DNA from 4 places in the Variovorax sp. PAMC 28711 genome. Region 4 is predicted to be linked to each of the others. Evidence: predicted binding sites of a transcription regulator. Region 4 holds the regulator's gene; each other region holds the start of a gene.
The links. Region 4 encodes sigma-54, which starts transcription at its own class of promoters, with help from an activator protein. Its sites were predicted from a motif close to TGGCANGNAANCTGCTTT; they were not measured.

Region 1 (4,823 bases), 600 kb from region 4:
CTTCACTGCTGAGTTTTGCCGAGTTTGAAGCGGCGGTCGTTAATGAGGAGGAGGTTGTCATCCACGGTGAGAATCACGATCGCTCTCGGTGGGCTTCTCGCGATCGCCGGGCTCGCCTGCGATCCACCCGCTCACTGGCACATCGTCCATGCCAGTCGCCGCGTCAATTTGCTCCGGTGTTGGGTAATGCCGAAGAATCTGCGTTGCAAGCTGCCGTAGCTTTTCAGGAACGGCAGCCCCCCACAGCGTTGCGTCCTTGGTTTCGGACCGCATGTCACGCAGAGCTTGTCCTGCCCATTCAATAGCCCTTCGGCGTTCGTAGGGCACTGTCATTTCTTGACTTGTTGAACTTGGGTGCCACCGGTCTGCAGTTGCGGCGCGCTCCACAGCGGTATGAAGGCTGCCGAACTTGGGAGGCGGGATGTCCAGCTGTCAAACAACTCAATGTCGTCACCGAATGCCAAGTCGCCGGGCTCGCATCCATCGGCAATGCAGTGCGCAACCGTAAGGGCGGTTCGCATGGACCAACCGACTTCACTCGATCGGGTGAGCACCTGGATTCCTACGAGCTGAGGAACATCTTCAGCTAGCAAGAACCTGTGGAGTTCTTCCTTGGTGCAAAGAAATCCTCCGTAGCCTGCTTCCTCTCCCTGTTCCGTGGCGTCGCGGTACCAAGTGCAAAGAAACATTGGGTCCACTGCTCTCAAGTGTGCGATTGAGAACTGCAGTTGGCCCTCTGACCAGTCGGCGGGCGCGACTCTGGATGCTGGTGTTGTGAACATGGATCAAATGCGCACTGTGCGTGGAAGCGAGCGGCATCGGTGTACCGCTAACAGCAATAGACGAGTCAACCCTCTGATAGGTGACGCAAAGGCCGTAGATGTATCGCCATCATAACGGAAAGATTGCATGGTGGCACCACCACTGCAAGGCCCTCTTAAGTCAACTCCTTTGCATTCGCTTCGCGATGTGCTCGCTTACAACGTCCGCGCGTACCGGGTGCAGAGAGGGCTTTCTCAAGAGAAACTTGGGTTCGCAGCCGAGCTAGATCGGACATTCATCAGTCAGGTAGAGCGCGCTCGGGTAAACGTCTCGGTCGACAACATCGAAAAGCTAGCTCGAAGCTTGGAAGTCGATCCCTCCTCCTTGCTAGCCCGGCCTGAAAAGGCCAAAAAGAGGAAGTCAGCAACGGAAGGGAAGATTGCGAAGTAGGCATTCCGGTCAAAGTCCTTTCGACCGTTGAGAAGACGCCTCTGTCGTTGAGCTAGTTGCCCAGCAGCCTCTGAGACCTTACAAAACCCGGTGGGCTTGGCGGCTGAAGGCGTCAATGCCCTCAATGTGGAAAATTGCTTGCAGGTAGCCAGCCCACGATAACTGCGCCCTCGAGCAGTTGATCACAAGCTATACAGAGTTATTCACAGGTTTTCCCCGCCCCCCGCGCCCCCCGAAGTCCGCAGACTGACGCGCCCCTTTGGGGCTTGCCTTTCCTATCCTTTTTGGGAGAAACCAGATTCGAACCGGGGCGTTGCACCCCACTACGTGTCTCAAAAAGCTGCTTGGCTACTTCGGATCTTCTTGTTGTTGGGGAATTCGAGCCCGGCGTTCTGGATGGCCGAGCGGACGCGTTCGCGCGCTTCCTTGACTTCGACATCGGCCAGGCCGACCAGCGTGAAGCTGGGCAGGCCATTGGCCAGATGCACCTCGACGGTCACGCTGGCCGCTTCCAGACCCAGCAATGCACGGCTTTGCACCAAAGACAAACTCATTCCACTCCCTTTCACCAAGATGGTGCATTCCGCAATCGCCGGTCCACCGTGCCGGGCTTCCAAAGTTCCGCGGCAGCTTGAAACAGTCAGGTAACTATTTAAAGGGCGCGCCGCGCCGCGGGTCATTTTGGCGACACGCCGCTTGTGGACTTTGGCACGCTCCCTGCTTTGAACAGGATTCAAACCCCATTTTCAACCCCCTCGAGGAGTTTCCCGATGATGCATCGTTCCGCCGCCAAGACCCTGGTTGCATTGGCCACAGCTTTGACCGCGTCGGGAGCCGTTCTGGCCCAGACCGCTGTTGCGCCCGCCGCCGAGCCGGCGCCGGTCGTCTCTCCTCTGACCGCCAACATTTCGCTCACGAGCAACTACAAGTTCCGTGGCCAGGACCAGGATCAGATCGGGAACAACGGCTTTTACAAGAAGCGCGGTATCAAGCCGGCGATTCAAGGTGGCTTCGACTACGCGCATGAAAGCGGCTTCTATGTCGGCAACTGGAACTCCAGCGTGAACTGGCTCTCGGGCAACAGCATCGAAAGCGACATTTACGGCGGCTACAAGTTCAAGGGCGGCCCGATCGACTGGGACGTGGGCGTGCTGACGTATATCTACCCGGGCAACAAGAACGGCAACACGACCGAGGTCTACGGCGCTGGCACCTACAGCGACGAAGCCTTGGGCGCACTGACGCTGAAGTACTCGCACACCGTCTCCAAGGACTACTTCGGCTACGCCGGCGCCAACACCTACAACCCGTACCTCAACCCGTTCGGTTCGCGTCCGTCGGGCCGCGGCACGGGCTACCTGAACCTGTCGTACGCCAAGGAAGTGATCCCGCACCTGACGCTGAAGGCGGCCGTCGGCTACACCCGCATGTCCAGCGACATCCGCGAAATTGGCTACAAGAGCTACGTCGACTACAGCCTGGGCGGCACCTGGGACTTCGGTGGTGGCCTGGCGCTCACCGGCGCCGTGCAAGGCGCGAACAAGAAGGACTCGTACCTTCTGTCGACCGGCACGGGTGTCGACGTCTACGGCGACGGCTCCTTCATCTACGGCGCGACCTCGCAGTCGATCAACAAGCCGCGCCTGATCGTCACGCTCACCAAGACCTTCTAAGCCAACACAGAAGGCGGACGCGGACCATGCCGCCGCGTCCGATCGACTCATCTCAAGGAGAAAAAATCATGAAGCTGGTCACAGCCATCATCAAACCATTCAAGCTGGACGAAGTGCGCGAAGCGCTGTCGGCCATCGGCGTGCAGGGCATCACCGTGACGGAGGTCAAGGGCTTCGGTCGCCAGAAGGGCCACACCGAGCTGTACCGCGGCGCGGAATACGTCGTCGACTTTCTGCCCAAGGTCAAGATCGAAGCGGCCATTTCCGACGATCTGGTCGAGCGCGTGATCGAGGCGGTCGAAGGCGCTGCACGCACCGGCAAGATCGGCGACGGCAAGGTTTTTGTCTACAACCTCGAGCAGGTTGTTCGCATCCGCACCGGCGAAACGGGCCGCGAAGCCCTCTGATCATTCACGGCACGAAAGAACAACCGAAATGAAAAAACTGCTCGTCTCCCTCGCGCTCGGCCTGAGCGTGCTCACTGCCGGCGTGTCTGGCTTCGCCCAGACGCCCGCGCCTGCCGCCGAGGCCTCGGCCCCGGCTGCCGCTGCCGCGCCGGCCGTGGCACCCGCCGCCGCGGCTGCCACGGCACCTGCTGCCGATGCCGCAGCCGCTGCACCCGCGATCAAGTTCGACAAGGGCGACACCAGCTGGATGATGCTGTCGACGCTGCTGGTCATCATGATGACCATCCCCGGCCTCGCGCTGTTCTACGGCGGCCTGGTCCGCAGCAAGAACATGCTGTCGGTCCTGATGCAGGTGATGGTCACGTTCTCGCTGATCGTCGTGTTGTGGCTGGTCTACGGCTACAGCCTCGCGTTCACCGAGGGCAATGCCTTCATCGGCGGCTTCGACCGGCTCTTCATGAAGGGGATCTTCGATCCGGCCACCGGCGTGTTCGCACCCGGCGCGACCTTCAGCAAGGGCGTCTACATCCCCGAACTGCTGTTCGCCGCGTTCCAGGCCACCTTCGCCGGCATCACCTGCTGCCTGATCGTCGGTGCCTTCGCAGAGCGCGCCAAGTTCGGCGGCATCCTGCTGTTCATGGTGCTGTGGTTCACCTTCAGCTACGCGCCGATCGCGCACATGGTCTGGTACTGGATGGGCCCGGATGCCTACGCCAGCAAGGACGTGGTCGACGCGATGAACGCCAAGGCCGGCTACATCTGGCAGATGGGCGCCCTGGACTTCGCAGGCGGCACGGTGGTGCACATCAACGCGGCCGTCGCCGGTCTGGTCGGTGCTTTCGTGATCGGCAAGCGCGTGGGCTACGGCAAGGAAGCCTTCACGCCGCATTCACTGACGCTGACGATGGTCGGTGCCTCGCTGCTGTGGGTGGGCTGGTTCGGCTTCAACGCCGGTTCGGCCCTCGAAGCCGGCACCAGCGCCGTGCTCGCCTTCATGAACACCTTCTCGGCCACCGCCGCCGCCGTGCTCGCATGGTGCATCGGCGAAGCGCTGATTCGCGGCAAGGCGTCGATGCTCGGTGCCGCTTCGGGCGCCGTCGCCGGCCTCGTGGCGATCACCCCGGCCGCCGGCAACGTCGGCCTGATGGGCGCGATCGTGATCGGCTTCGTCGCCGGCTTCGCCTGCCTCTGGGGCGTCAATGGTCTCAAGAAGCTGCTCGGCGCGGACGACTCGCTCGACGTGTTCGGCGTGCACGGTGTCGGCGGTATCGTCGGCGCCCTGCTCACCGGCGTGTTCAACACGCAGTCGCTCGGCGGCCCCGGCATCGTCGGCGACTGGGTCACGGCTGCCGTCGTGACCACCGAGATCGGACCGCAGGTCTGGATCCAGCTGAAGGCTGTGCTCCTCACCATCGTGTGGTCGGGTGTGGTTTCCTTCGTCGCCTTCAAGATCGCCGACCTGACGATCGGTCTTCGCGTGACGGAAGAAGAAGAGCGCGAAGGCCTCGACATCTCGTCGCACGGCGAGACC
Region 2 (4,823 bases), 1.5 Mb from region 4:
CTCGATCTCCTGCATCGGCATGTCGCGCGTGACTTCGTAGGCCATCAGCATGCTGAGCTCGTTGAGCAGGCGGCGAAAGCTGTTGGTGGAAGCGTCCTTGCGGCGCATCAGGGACAGCTTGTGCTGAACGAGGGGGTGGTCGACGAGGTGGACGTTGCTCATGTTGTGATCGAAAAGAGAGAAATGAAAAGAGAAGTCTAGAAGACCGTGCCGTCGCTCTCGATCAGAAGGGGAGGCGAACCCCCACGCAAGCGCTGTGCCATCGCGCGGCCGGCCGCCCAGGTGCCGCCCTCCAGCACGCAGGCCAGCGGCATCTCGTCTTCGCTGCGGTCGAGTATCTTGCGCACGCGCGGCGCGAGTTCGTCGAGCAGCGCGACGGTGAGGGCGCGCCACTCGACGATGAACTCGTCGCCCACCTTCCAGGTGCGCGTGAGCGATGCCGGGCTCAGCGGCACGATCACGCCGCTGTCGATCAGCAAGCCGCCATTGCGGTACTCGGGCAGCGCGGTCAGCGCCTCGAGCTTGCGCACCTTGACGCCGGCCCAATCGAAGGGCTCCAGCAGCGAATAGGTGAGCCACTGCGAGAGCTTGTGAAAAGGCATCCAGCCGTTTGTGAGGCCGGGGCCGCGCACCGCGCTGTGGCGCCAGCAGTCGCCCAACGCGAAATCCGGGTTGCCCGAGCCGATACCGCCCGGCATGTCGCTGCCATCGGCTGCGATGCTGTCGACAAAATTGGCGGCCGGCCAGATACGCGACAGCGATATCAGCACGAGCGACAGGATCTCGTGCGCGGTGACCTCGGCCGTCGGCGGCACCGCCGGGCCGAAGGGGCCGACCAGCGCGTCGAAGAGCTTGCCGGGGCGGCCGTCTTCGCCGAACACTTCGGGCTGTTCCTGCAGCGCTTCGCCGAGGCGGCGCAACAGCGTGGTGCGCCCCGCGAGGCCGACCAGCGGGTTCGAATCGCTCACCTGGAAGGCGGCGGCGAGGCGGTCGGTAATGAGCGCGCGCAGCCCGGCCGCATCGGCCTGCAACGGGCGTTCGGGATCGGAAGAAAACAGGCCGCTGGTGAAGGCGTGGAAGCTGGCGACGCCGAGGCCTTCGGAGCGCGTGAAGCGCTGGCCGCTCGACGTTTCGGTGTAGTGCCAGTCCGCACCGGCGCCGGCGTCGAGCAGCACGCTCACGAGCGCGAGGTCGATGTGGATGCGGGCGCGTTCGCGCGGCGTGGCCTCGTCGCCGATCAGCGCGTTGAGGTCGGTCAGCCGATCGACACCGCCCGCCTCGAAATGGCGCCAGCGGCTGTGATACGGAATGATGTTCCACGGATAGCGCTCCAGCGTGGTTTCGGCAACGGCGCGCGCGGCGTCTTCCAGCTTGTCGTCGTCGCCGATGGAGAACCACTGCGATTCGCCGCGGCGCGCGCGCGCCAGCAGAAACGCCGCGCGTTCACGCACGGCCGCCGTGGAGCGCAGCAGCGCGGCGGCGCCGGCCGGATGCGCGCTGTCGTTTGTTGCATCGGCACTCATTCCTTCAACCCCCGACCTTTGGCCAGCTTGAGCTCTTCCGCGTCCGGCACGTGGCCGGGCGTGAAATAGCCCGCTGCCTTCTTGGCGTCCATCTCGACCTTGGCGTCTTCCGGGATGAGGTCGTCGGGAATGTTCACCCGTTCGCCGATCTCGATGCCCGAGCCGGTGATGGCGTCGTACTTCAGGTTGCTCATCGACACGAGGCGATGGATCTTGGTGATGCCGAGCCAATGGAAGACGTCGGGCATCAGCTCCTGGAAGCGCATGTCCTGCACGCCGGCCACGCATTCGGTGCGCGCGAAATACTGGTCGGCCGTGTCGCCACCGACCTGGCGCTTGCGCGCGTTGTAGACCAGGAACTTGGTCACTTCGCCGAGCGCACGGCCTTCCTTGCGGGAGTACGCCACCAGGCCCACGCCGCCGCGCTGCGCACCCATGATGCATTCCTCGATCGCGTGGGTGAGGTAGGGGCGGCAGGTGCAGATGTCGGAGCCGAACACGTCGGAACCGTTGCACTCGTCGTGGATGCGGGCGGTGAGTTCGACCGCGGGGTTCGCCAGGTCGCGCGGGTTGCCGAAGATGTAGAGCGTCTGCCCGCCGATGGGCGGCAGGAACACTTCGAGGTCGGAGCGCGTGACCAGCTCGGGGTACATGCCACCGGTTTCTTCGAACAGCGTGCGCCGCAGGTCGGTCTCGGAACAGCCGAAGCGCTTGGCGACTTCGGGCAGGTACCAGGCCGGCTCGACCGCGACCTTGGTCACCATCGCGGCGCCGCCTTCGGTGAGGAAATGGCCATCGGCCTTGAGCCGGCCGCTCTGCAGCGCTTCGATCACCTCGGGAAGGATCACGTGCGCCTTGGTCACGGCGATGGTCGGGCGGATGTCGTAGCCGGCGGCGAGCTCGGTCGCGAAGACGTCGGCGACGATGGCGCCCCAAGGGTCCATCGAGACGATGCGGCCCGGCTGACTCCACTGCGGATACGGGCCGATCGCGTCGGTCGGCGAGGTGTTGGTGAGGTCGGCCTTGTGCTCGCGCTTGAGCGCGCCGGCGGCCACGGCCAGCGCGCGGTACACGCTGTACGACCCGCTGTGCGTGCCGATGACGTTGCGGTGCGCGCGCGAGGTGGTGGTGCCGACGATCGGGCCGCGCTCGGCGGCCGTGGCCGCGCTCCAGTGGATCGGCAGGGCGCCGAAGCCGCCGCTGTGCGAGGTGAGCCGGATGTGCCGCGGTGCGGCGGTCGGAGGAAGGGCGGGAGGAACGGAGGCGGGAGAAGGAATCGATGGATCGGGAAAAGTCGAAACGGCGTCAACTGACATTGCGGGCCCTCAAAAGAAAGAATGTAGCGATGGCACCATCGGCTGGCAAGCAGCTTGCGTGCCGACCTCATGCGCACAATCGGGCCAGTTCTTTGTTGCCAACGCTGTAACCCTTCGCCCCGATGCCACGAACAACCATGGAGAGCCCGAAGCACGTGCGCGATGCCGAGACGGCGCTGCGCGGGCTCTTTCTGAAAGGGCTCGATGGCGACAGTGCGGCGTATCACGCGTTCCTGCGCCGTCTTGGCGCGCACCTTCGCGCGTTTCTGGGCAAGCGCCTGTTCGGCTGGCCCGATGAAGTGGAAGACCTTGTCCAGGAATGCCTGATCGCGATGCACAACCAGCGCCACACCTACCAGCTCGACCAGCCGTTGACGGCCTGGGTGCATGCCATTGCGCGCTACAAGATGATTGATCTTCTGCGCAGTAAGTCGATCCGTGAAGCGCTGCACGATCCGCTCGACGACGAGCTCGAAGTGTTCGCCGATTCGGCCACCGACGCGAGCGATGCGCGCCGCGACCTCGGCGGCCTGCTGAAGACGCTGCCCGAGCGCCAGCGCCTGCCGATCGTCCACGTGAAGATCGAAGGGATGTCGGTGGCCGAGACCGCCTCGCTCACCGGCATGTCGGAATCGGCCGTCAAGGTCGGCATTCACCGCGGCCTCAAGGCGCTGGCTGCGCGCATGAAGGCAGCGGTGGCATGAAGACCGACGACCTCGTTTCGATGCTGGCGACCGGCGTCGCCCCGGCGCCACGGGGTGCGGCCAACCGACGTCTGGCGCTGGCCGTCGCCGTCGGCCTGCCGCTGTCGTTGCTGATCCTCATCGTCGACTACGGCGTCCGGCGCGACCTGGTGCAGGTCATGTTCTGGCCGATGTTCTGGGTCAAAGTGCTGTTTCCGGCGAGCATCGCCGCGGCCGGGTTCGTCATGCTGAACCGCCTGGCGCGACCCGGCGTGAAAGTGCGGCAGTCGTGGCTCGGCGCTGCGCTCCCGGTGCTGCTGGTCTGGGCGCTCGCGACCATTGCCTGGTCGCACGCCGCGCCCGAAGCGCGCATGCCGATGCTGATGGGCTCGACCTGGAAGAGCTGTGCTTTCAGCATCTGCTGGATCGGGCTGCCGGTGTTCGTGGCGGCGATGGTCGCCCTGCGCAGCCTGGCGCCGACGCGCGCGGCGCTGGCCGGCGCAGCCGCCGGCGCGCTGGCGGGCGGGGCGGGCGCGATGGTCTATGCGCTGCACTGCATGGAATTGGCAGCGCCGTTTCTGGCGGTCTGGTACGTGGGCGGGATCGCGCTGGCGGTGGCGATCGGTGCCGTCATCGGGCCGCGCTTGCTGCGCTGGTGACCGTGCGCCGCACCTCGCGGTGAACAACGTTCGAATGGCCGACCCAAAGGTCGCACAGCGCGAACGAACGTCCAGGGTCAGTAAGCGCCCATGAAATCACGCTTGCCAATGGGCAAACCGTTGTGACGCAGGATGTCGTAGGCCGTCGTCACATGAAAGAAGAACTGCGGCAGACCATAGTTCGCCAGGTAGGTCTGCCCACTGAGCTTTTTCTCTTTCGGCGTGCCAGGGCGCAAGACGATCTCGGCGCTTTCCTTGCCTTCGAACTGCGACGCGTCGACGCTGTCCAGAAACGCCAGGGTTTGGGTCAACAGCACATCCAGATCGGCAAAGCTCTTCTCCTGGCCTGCAAAGGTCGGCACCTCCACCCCGGCCAGACGCGCCGAAACGCCCCGTGAAAAATCCGCGGCGATCTGTACCTGCTTGAGCAGTGGAAACATGTCGGGCGCCAACCGCGCCTGCAACAGGGCGTCGGGCTCGATCGACTTGCTGGTGGCGTGCTCGCTGGCCTGGGCAAGGATGGTTTTCATCGCCGTCAGCATCTGCTTGAAGACGGGGACGGAGTGGGTGTACATGGAGGGGATCATGGGGTGTTCCTGTGAGTTTGGGAGGTGAAAAACGGTGAGGGTCAGCTGCGCACGA
Region 3 (4,823 bases), 810 kb from region 4:
CGGTGCCGGGCGGCCCGGACTGCATGGATGTGTCGGCCGATGGCAAGACGCTGTATGTCACATCGCGCTGGGCCAAGAAGCTCAGCGTCGTCGATCTGGCCACGCGCAAGGTGGTTCGCACCGTGAACGTGGGCCGCTCGCCGCATGGCGTCTGGACGCTCGCCCATGCGTCTCGCTGAGGGTCGGTTCGTCGGTGCCTTGCTGGCGGCATGCGTTGTCGCCACGGGCGCGTCCGCGCAGACCACCTGTGAAAAACCGGTCTACCTGACCTTCGACACCGGCCACATGGGCATCGCTCCGCTGGTGGCCGACGTGCTCAAGCGGCAGAACGTGCGCGTCACCTTTTTCGCCGCGGCCGAACGCACGCAGACCGACGGCGACAGTCTGGACAACCACTGGGCTGCCTGGTGGAAGGCGAGGGCGGCGGAGGGCAACGAGTTCGGCTCGCACACGTACGATCACGTCTACTGGCGCGGGATGACAAGAGCGTGGTGCCGCGTTTCCGCGTGCGCCCTTCTGCCGGCGCCTTTGCGAACCGCGAGTTCACCTGGTCGGCGGCCGAGTACTGCGAAAACATCGCCAAGTCCTCGGAGCGGCTCGCGCTCATTACCGGCAAGAAACCGCTGCCGTTGTTCCGCGCGCCCGGCGGCAAGACCTCGCCGAAGCTGCTCGCCGCCGCCAAGGCTTGTGGCTACGAACACGTGGGCTGGGCGCCCGCAGGCTTCCTTGGCGACGAGCTCCCCAGCGAGAAGTTCAGCAACGACAAGCTGCTCACCCAGGCGCTCGACACCATCCGCCCCGGCGACATCCTGCTGGCACACCTCGGTATCTGGTCGCGCAAGGATCCGTGGGCCCCGGCCGACCTGGAACCGCTGATCGTCGGGTTGAAGGCGAAGGGTTTCTGTTTCGAGACGCTGCGCCAGCATCCGGCTTATCGCAGCTGGATCACGGCACACCCCTGACGGACTGATGCGATGGTCGACTGGCTGACAGATCATTTTTCCGCCACGCAGGGCTGGTTTTTCGAGACTGTCGTGCAACCCGTCGTCTATGCGATCGGGCTGGGCGGATGGACCGAAGATGCATTCGACGCGACCGGCTGGCTGCTGGTTGGGCTGATCCAGATCGTGGTGCTCGTCGCCCTCATCGGTCCGCTGCAACGATGGCGGCCCGTGGAGTCGGTGACCGACCGGCCCGCCATCCGCATCGACATCTTGTATACGCTGATTCACCGGCTCGGCCTGTTCCGACTGGCGATGTTCTTCCTGCTGCAGCCGTTGTTCGACGATGCGCTCGGCAGCCTGCGCGCGGCGGGTTGGGGTACGTTGCATCTGGACGAACTCTGGCCGGGCGTGACGGACACGCCGTGGCTGGCGTTCGCCATCTACCTCGTCGTGCTCGACTTCGTCGAATACCTCATCCACCGAGGCCAACATGGCTTCAACTGGTGGTGGGGGCTGCATTCGCTGCACCACTCGCAGCGCCAGATGACGATGTGGAGCGACAACCGCAACCATCTGCTGGACGATGTGATCCACGACACGATCATCGTGATCGTCGCGCAGCTCATCGGCGTGGCGCCGGGGCAGTTCATCGCGGTGGTGGCATTGACCCAGCTCAGCGAGAGCTTGCAGCACGCGAACCTTCGCCTGTCGTTCGGCGCCATCGGCGAGCGGCTCTGGATCAGTCCGCGCTTCCATCGGCTGCACCACAGCATCGGGATCGGCCATGAATCCGGCGGTCCGAAAACATTGGGCGGCCACAATTTCGGCGTGTTGTTGCCGTGGTGGGACATGCTGTTTCGCACCGGCAATTTCGAGAATCGGTACGACGCGACCGGCATCCGTGACCAGATCGATCCCGCCACCGGCGCCCCGCAGCGCGACTACGGCAGAGGTTTCTGGGCCCAGCAGTGGCTCGGGCTGAAGCGAATGGTCGGGCGCGGCTGACCGGCCTTCCATCCGGCGGCGTTATCCTCGCACCCGATGCGCCTCTTGCTTGATTCCTTCTGGCGCGCGGTGGCCTACTGCCTGCGCCCCCGCGTGATCCTCCTGTCCCTGCTGCCGCTCGGCCTCATGGCCCTGCTGGCGGCGGCTTTCGGCTATTTCTACTGGACGCCTGCCGTTGCCTGGACGCGCGAGGCGCTCGACGCCTGGCCGATGCTGTCCAGCGTGTGGGGCTGGATCGGTGGATTGTTTTCGGCCGACCCGCGGACCTTCCTCGCGCCGCTGGCCGTGGTGTTGGCCGCGACGCCTGTGCTCGTGGTGCTGTCGCTTCTCGTGGTGGCGGCGTTCATGGCGCCAGCGCTGACCCGGCTGGTGGGCGAGCGGCGCTTTCCGTTGCTCGCGCAGAAGAAGGGCGCGTCCTTTCTCGGCAGCGTCGCCCGCTCGCTCGGCGTCACGCTGCTGGCGCTCGTGGCTCTGCTGATATCCATGCCGCTCTGGTTGATTCCGCCGCTGGTGCTCATCCTGCCGCCCTTGATCTGGGGTTGGCTGACCTACCGCGTCATGAGCTTCGACGCGCTTGCCGAATACGCCAGTGCCGAAGAACGCGCTGCGCTGCTGCGGGCGCACCGCCTGCCGCTGCTCGGCATCGGCGTGCTGTGCGGATACCTCGGCGCGGCGCCGAGCATCGTGTGGGCCTCTGGCGTCCTGTTCGCTGCCGCCTTCTTCGTTCTGGTGCCGATCGCGATCTGGATCTACACCCTGGTGTTCGCGTTTTCCGCACTCTGGTTCGCGCATTACTGTCTCGACGCACTGAGCCAGCTGCGCGCGCAACGCGCCGCGGCTGTCGGTGCGACGGATCCTGTGGCCATCCTGCCTGCCCCCGAAGCCGATCGTGCGATCGCTTCCCAACGGAGTTCACCATGACGCGTGCGATCGGCCTCATCGTCGTCGGCGACGAAATTCTTTCTGGCAAGCGTGCCGACAAGCACATGCCCAAGGTCATCGAACTGCTCGCGGCCCGCGGCCTGCAGCTCGCGTGGTCGGAGTACGTCGGCGACGAACCGGTGCGCATCACGGCGGCGCTCGCTCGCGCGTTCGCGTCGGGCGACATCGTCTTTTCCACCGGCGGCATCGGCGCCACCCCCGACGACCACACACGGCAATGCGCCGCCGCCGCACTCGGCGTGCCGCTGGCCCTGCATCCGGAAGCCGAGGTGTTGATCCGCGAGCGCATCAAGGACACTGCGGCAGAGCAGGGCATCGCCTACGAACCCGACCGCCCGGACAACGTGCATCGCCTGAACATGGGCGTGTTCCCGCGCGGCGCGACGATCATCGCCAATCCGTACAACAAGATTCCCGGTTTCAGTGTGGCCGACGTCCATTTCGTGCCCGGCTTCCCGGTGATGGCGTGGCCGATGATCGAATCGGTGCTCGACACCCGCTACACCGCTCTGTTCGCGCGCGGGCAGGCGGCCGAAAAGTCCGTGATCGTGTTCGGTGCCATGGAGGCGACGCTCACGCCGCTGATGCAGGCCATCGAGGACGCGCACCCCGGCGTCAAGGTGTTCAGCCTGCCGAGCGTGGACCACCCGGCGTACAGTCGGCACATCGAACTGGGCGTCAAGGGCGATCCGAAGCACCTTCAGGCCGCCTACGATCAGCTTCTGACAGGCTTGCGCACCTTTGATGCGCGTCTTGGCCCTGAAATGGTGCGTTAATCGCGAACGCACCAATACCGTTACAACGGGCCTTCTTTTGGGTTGTCGCTGCAGGCCGGCGCGACGCCAGCCCGCGCGACAATGGCATAGAACCTGCATTCCCTTTCCTGTATTCCCAACCACCATCCAATCCAAGGAGAACTTGATGGCAAAGACCGTCGCCGACGTACTCAAACTCGTGAAGGAAAGCGAGGTCAAGTTCGTCGACTTCCGATTCACGGACACACGTGGCAAAGAACAGCACGTCACCGTGCCGATCTCGCATTTCGACGAAGACAAGTTCACCTCGGGCCACGCGTTCGACGGTTCGTCAATCGCCGGCTGGAAGGGCATCGAAGCTTCGGACATGCAACTCATGCCCGACCCGAACACCGCGAACATCGATCCGTTCTTCGAAGAAACGACGATGATCCTGACCTGCGACGTGGTCGACCCGGCCGACGGCAAGCCCTACGAGCGCGACCCGCGTTCGCTGGCCAAGCGCGCCGAGGCGTACATGAAGGCTTCCGGCCTGGGCGACACCGCCTACTTCGGACCGGAACCCGAATTCTTCGTGTTCGACAGCGTGCGCTGGAAGAACGACATGTCGGGCTGCTTTGTGAAGATCGATTCCGAAGAAGCCTCGTGGAACACCGACAAGGAATACGAGCACGGCAACACGGGCCATCGCCCCGCCGTCAAGGGCGGCTACTTCCCGGTGCCTCCGGTCGACAGCTTCCAGGACATGCGCTCGGAAATGTGCCTGGTGCTCGAATCGCTCGGCATTCCGGTCGAAGTGCATCACCATGAAGTGGCCAACGCCGGCCAGATGGAACTCGGCACCAAGTTCAGCACGCTGATCCAGCGCGCCGACTGGGTCCAGCTTCAGAAGTACGTGATCCACAACGTGGCCCACGCCTACGGCAAGACCGCCACCTTCATGCCCAAGCCCATCGTCGGCGACAACGGTTCGGGCATGCACGTGCACCAGTCGGTGTGGAAAGACGGCAAGAACCTGTTCGCAGGCGATGGCTACGCAGGTCTTTCGGAATTCGCGCTGCACTACATCGGCGGCATCATCAAGCACGCCCGTGCACTGAACGCCATCACGAACCCCGGCACCAACAGCTACAAGCGCCTGGTCCCTGGCTACGAAGCACCGGTGAAGCTGGCGTAC
Region 4 (4,823 bases):
CTCGGCGACCTGGCGCGTTCACGTGCCGGCACCGGGGGCGGCTCGGTCCAGGCCTCGGCCGCACAGACCGCGCAGCCCAATGCCGCCGCCGGCGCCGACCCCTTCATGTACTTCGTGCAGGCCGGCGCTTTCCGCTCCACCGACGACGCCGAAGCGCAGCGCGCCAAGCTCTCGCTGATGGGCGTGGAAGCCAAGGTCACTGAGCGCGAGCAGGCCGGTCGCACCGTCTACCGCGTGCGCGCCGGTCCCTTCAACAAGAAGGACGACGCTGACCGCCTCAAGGAGCGGCTCGACGGCGGCGGTCTCGAATCCGCGCTCGTCCGCGTGCAGCGCTGAACGGCGCTTGACTTTTCTTTACCGGCTGCGGGTGGGAACTCCGCGCGGTGCAACGGGCTCTGTCTGCCCACAGGAGAACCTTCCACATGAAACGTCGTGATTTTTCGTTGGCCGCTACTTCGCTGGGCCTGATGGCCATTGCCAATCTGTCGCATGCCCAGGCGCGCATGCCCAAGGCCGGTACCGAGTACCTGGTGCTCGACAAGCGCGCGCCCAGCGACGCACCGGCCGGCAAGATCGAGGTGGTCGAGTTCTTCTCGTACAACTGCCCGCATTGCAATTCCTTCGAGCCCGAACTCGAAGCGTGGGTCAAGACGCTGCCGAAAGATGTGGTGTTTCGCCGCGTGCCGGTGCCTTTCGTGGGCAACGACGTCGAAGCCAAGCAGCGCCTTTTCTACGCACTCGAGGCGATGGGCAAGCTCGACGAATACCAGCCCAAGGTGTTTGACGCGATCCACAAGCAGCGCCAGAACGTGAACGGCGACGCCGCCATCATCGCGTGGGCCGAAAAGAACGGCCTCGACAAAACCAAGTTCACCGAAGCGTTCAATTCGTTCGGCGTGGCGAGCAAGGCCAAGCGCGCATCGCAGCTCACCGAGGCCTACAAGGTGAGCGGCGTGCCAGCGTTGGGTGTGGCGGGGCGTTTCTATGTCGACGGCGAACTGGCTGGCAACATGACGAAGTCGCTGCAGACCACGAATTTCCTGATCATCGAGGCGCGCAAGGGTTGAACCTTTCGACTGCCTGGGCGGGCTTTTTCGTCGAGGACGCGTCAGTTGGGCGTCTACAATCAGCAGCAAGTTTCGTGCCTCTATGAACCTGCGCTCTATCTCCTTCCCCCGCTTCCTGACCGCCGCCGCTGCCTGCGCCCTCGCGCTGGCGGCGGCCCTGCCGGCCCACGCCGAAAAGGCCGACCGCCTCAAGCCAATGAACATCGAGTCGGACGCGTTGCGTTACGACGACCTCAAGCAGACGAGCGTGTTCACCGGCAAGGTGCTCGTGACCAAGGGCACGATCGTCATCCGCGGCGCTCGCATCGACGTGCGCCAGGACCCGGAGGGCTACCAGTACGGCGTGGTCACGCCCGAGCCGGGCAAGCAGGCCTACTACAAGCAGAAGCGCGACGCGCCCGGTGACGAGTGGACCGAGGGCGAGGCCGACCGCATCGAATACGACAGCCGCGCCGACAACGTCAAGTTCATCGGTCGCGCCGTGATGCGCCGCCTGATCGGCGCCAAGCCCAACGACGAAACCACCGGCGCGCTGATCGTCTACGACCAGAGCAACGACACCTTCACGGTGAACGGCTCGGCCTTGCCGCCGGACGCCAGCGTGGCAGCCGGCACGCCGGGCGGCCGTGTCAGGGCCGTGCTGACGCCGCGCCAGCCGGTTTCCGGGGCGGCTGCGGGCGGCAAGGGCGCACCGGCACCGGCCGCTTCGCCGGCACCCGGCGCCGGCTTGCGTCCGAGCACCACGCTGAACGGCGGAGACGCGCGCAAGTGATCGAAACCGCGGGCACTGCAGACGTCGGCAGCCAGGGCAGCCGCCTCGAAGCGCGCGGTCTGCAAAAGACCTACGGCAGCCGCACGGTGGTGAAAGACGTATCGCTTGAAGTCCAGAAGGGCGAAGTCGTCGGATTGCTCGGCCCGAACGGCGCCGGCAAGACGACCTCGTTCTACATGATCGTCGGCCTGGTCCGCGCCGATGCCGGCGAGATCACGATCGACGGCGAGCCGATTGCGCACATGCCGATCCACAAGCGCGCGCGCATGGGGCTCTCGTACCTGCCGCAGGAAGCCTCGATCTTCCGCAAGCTCAATGTGGAGGAAAACGTGCGTGCCGTGCTCGAGCTGCAGCGCGAGGACGACGGCAGCGGCCGGTTCGTGCCGCTCTCCAAGGCGCGCATGGAAGAGCGCCTGACCGAATTGCTGACCGACCTGCGCGTCGACCATCTGCGCGATTCGCCGGCGCTCGCGCTGTCGGGCGGAGAACGTCGCCGCGTCGAAATCGCTCGCGCGCTCGCCACGCAGCCGCGCTTCATCCTGCTCGACGAACCGTTCGCCGGCATCGACCCGATCGCCGTGATCGAGATCCAGCGGATCATCAGTTTTCTGAAAGAGCGCGGCATTGGCGTGCTCATCACCGACCACAACGTGCGCGAAACGCTCGGCATCTGCGATCACGCTTTCATCATCAGCGACGGGCAAGTGCTGGCACAAGGCACGCCTTCGGAGATCGTCGACAACGCCGAGGTACGACGCGTGTACCTGGGCGAACACTTCCGGATGTAGCGGGGCGCATGAAGCAAGGCCTGTCGCTGCGCGTTTCGCAGCACTTGGCGCTCACGCCCCAACTTCAACAGTCGATCCGGCTGCTGCAGCTTTCCACGCTCGAGCTGAGCCAGGAAGTCGAGCAGATGCTTGACGACAACCCTTTTCTCGAACGCACTGCCGAAGAAGCGGCGCGCGAGGAGTTCGGGCTCGACACGTCCGACACGCCGGCGCCTCGCGAAGACGACCGCGACGCCGATTTTTCCGGGAGCACCGCCAGCACGTCGTCCGACGACACGCCTTCTTCCGCCAGCAGCGAGACCGAGTCGCCGGTCGCCGATGTGGCCGACCGCGAGCCCGACTGGGAAGGCGACGGCACCGTCGAGCTGACGCCCGACGACGGCGAATGGGGCGGCGACGCGCAGGCCAGCGGCAACAACCTCGGCCCCAACGACGGCAGCGAGCGCATCGACGCCACCGAGTTGGCCCGCAGCCAGGAATCGCTGCAATCGTTCCTGCACCGCCAGGCGCTGAGCCTGCGGCTCAATGCCAACGACCAGGCCGCGCTGCGCTTCCTGATCGAATCGCTGAACGACGACGGCTACCTCGAAGACTCGCTGCCGGCGCTGGCCTCGGGGCTCGCGGGCGACGACAACGACCAGTTCGACGATCTGGTTCATCATTTCCAGGTCGCGCTCGGCCTGCTGCAAAGCCTGGAGCCGGTCGGGGTCGGCGCACGCGACCTCGGCGAGTGCCTGGCGATCCAGCTTCGCGCGCTGGCACCTGCGAACGCGGCCCGCGAAAGCGAAAATGCCCGGCAGGTCCGCAAGACCGCCCTCCTGATCTGCAAGCAGCCAATGGAGCTGCTCGCGCGCCGCGACTTCAAACGCCTCGCCACGCTCACCCGCAGCAACGAGGAAGAGGTGCGCAGCGCATTGCAGATGATCGCGCGGCTCGAGCCCAAGCCGGGTCGTCGCTTCGTCGATGTCGAACGCAACATCGTGGTGCCCGACGTGATCGTCACGCGCACCGGCCGCGGCGCCACGCTCAAGTTCCGCGTGATGCTCAACCCCGACGTGATGCCGCGGCTGCGCGTGCACGACATCTACGCCGGCGCGCTCAAGGCGCACAAGGGCGAGGGCAGCCAGGCGCTGTCGCAGCGGCTGCAGGAAGCGCGCTGGTTCATCAAGAACATCCAGCAGCGCTTCGACACCATTCTTCGCGTGTCCAACGCCATCGTCGAGCGTCAGAAAAGCTTCTTCGTGCACGGCGAACTCGCCATGCGCCCGCTGGTGCTGCGCGAGATCGCCGACGAGCTGGGGCTGCACGAGTCGACCATCAGCCGCGTGACGACCGCCAAGTACATGGCGACGCCTTACGGCACGGTGGAGCTCAAATATTTCTTCGGTTCGGCGCTCGGCACCGAGACCGGCGGCAACGCGTCGAGCACGGCCGTGCGGGCGCTCATCAAGCAGTTCGTCACGGCCGAAGACATCAAGAAGCCGTTGTCGGACAGTCAGGTGTCGGAGATGCTGAAAGAGCAGGGCATCGAGTGCGCACGTCGCACGGTCGCCAAATACCGCGAGGCGCTGCGCATCGCGCCGGCCAATCTGCGCAAGGCGCTGTAGCCGCGACAATCGAGGGGTGAACGATCTCTCCCTATTTTTGCCTTGCGCCGCCGGCGTCGAGGAATTCCTGGCGCAGGAAGTCCATGCGCTGACTGGCCGCGTCGGGCAAGACCTGCTCACGCTGCGGGGCGGCGTCCGGGTGCTTGCCGAATGGCGCGACGCGCTCAAGCTCAACCTGCACAGCCGCCTCGCGCAGCGCGTGCTCATCGAGCTGGCCCAGGCGCCGTACCGCAGCGAGAACGACCTCTACGCCATCGCAAGCGGCGTGGCCTGGGAGATCTGGTTCACGCCGCAGCAGACTTTCAAGATCGAGACGACCGCCCAGCACAGTCCGCTGCAGAGCCTGAACTTCGCCACGCTGCGCATCAAGGACGCGATCGCCGACCGCTTTCGCGCCAAGGCGAACGGCGTGCGGCCGAGCATCGAGACGCAGTGGCCCGATTGCCGCGTGTTCGCGCACCTGACCACCGACACCTGCACGCTCTACATCGACACCAGCGGCGAGCCGCTGTTCAAGCGCGGCTGGCGGCAGGACAAGGGCGATGCGCCGCTGAAGGAAACGCTGGCTGCCGCGATGCTCGCCGCCAGC

Region 1: a site for sigma-54 is predicted at 1,919-1,936, ahead of AX767_RS09535 (TorF family putative porin). Genes of this name have one in related genera too.
Region 2: a site for sigma-54 is predicted at 2,886-2,903, ahead of AX767_RS19165 (GTP cyclohydrolase II). Genes of this name have one in related genera too.
Region 3: a site for sigma-54 is predicted at 3,750-3,767, ahead of glnA (type I glutamate--ammonia ligase). Genes of this name have one in related genera too.

What each region holds. Positions count from the first base shown of each region.
Region 1 covers NZ_CP014517.1:1,905,227-1,910,049, reverse strand. Annotated here, with positions in the region: gene AX767_RS21330 (BPSL0761 family protein) at 58-333, opposite strand; gene AX767_RS20995 (helix-turn-helix domain-containing protein) at 910-1,212, shown strand; partial or broken gene AX767_RS09540 (magnesium chelatase domain-containing protein) at 1,569-1,766, opposite strand; gene AX767_RS09535 (TorF family putative porin) at 1,986-2,885, shown strand; gene glnK (P-II family nitrogen regulator) at 2,954-3,292, shown strand; gene AX767_RS09525 (ammonium transporter) at 3,321-4,823, shown strand, end outside.
Region 2 covers NZ_CP014517.1:3,975,178-3,980,000, forward strand. Annotated here, with positions in the region: gene upp (uracil phosphoribosyltransferase) at 1-162, opposite strand, end outside; gene AX767_RS19160 (URC4/urg3 family protein) at 198-1,523, opposite strand; gene AX767_RS19165 (GTP cyclohydrolase II) at 1,520-2,839, opposite strand; gene AX767_RS19170 (sigma-70 family RNA polymerase sigma factor) at 2,962-3,543, shown strand; gene AX767_RS19175 (DUF1109 domain-containing protein) at 3,540-4,181, shown strand; gene AX767_RS19180 (DUF1993 domain-containing protein) at 4,259-4,768, opposite strand.
Region 3 covers NZ_CP014517.1:3,321,012-3,325,834, forward strand. Annotated here, with positions in the region: gene AX767_RS16045 (YncE family protein) at 1-179, shown strand, start outside; partial or broken gene AX767_RS16050 (polysaccharide deacetylase family protein) at 145-962, shown strand; gene AX767_RS16055 (sterol desaturase family protein) at 975-1,949, shown strand; gene AX767_RS16060 (EI24 domain-containing protein) at 1,986-2,870, shown strand; gene AX767_RS16065 (competence/damage-inducible protein A) at 2,867-3,667, shown strand; gene glnA (type I glutamate--ammonia ligase) at 3,813-4,823, shown strand, end outside.
Region 4 covers NZ_CP014517.1:2,509,550-2,514,372, forward strand. Annotated here, with positions in the region: gene AX767_RS12270 (SPOR domain-containing protein) at 1-336, shown strand, start outside; gene AX767_RS12275 (thiol:disulfide interchange protein DsbA/DsbL) at 423-1,067, shown strand; gene lptA (lipopolysaccharide transport periplasmic protein LptA) at 1,150-1,839, shown strand; gene lptB (LPS export ABC transporter ATP-binding protein) at 1,836-2,627, shown strand; gene AX767_RS12290 (RNA polymerase factor sigma-54) at 2,636-4,234, shown strand; gene AX767_RS12295 (THUMP domain-containing class I SAM-dependent RNA methyltransferase) at 4,251-4,823, shown strand, end outside.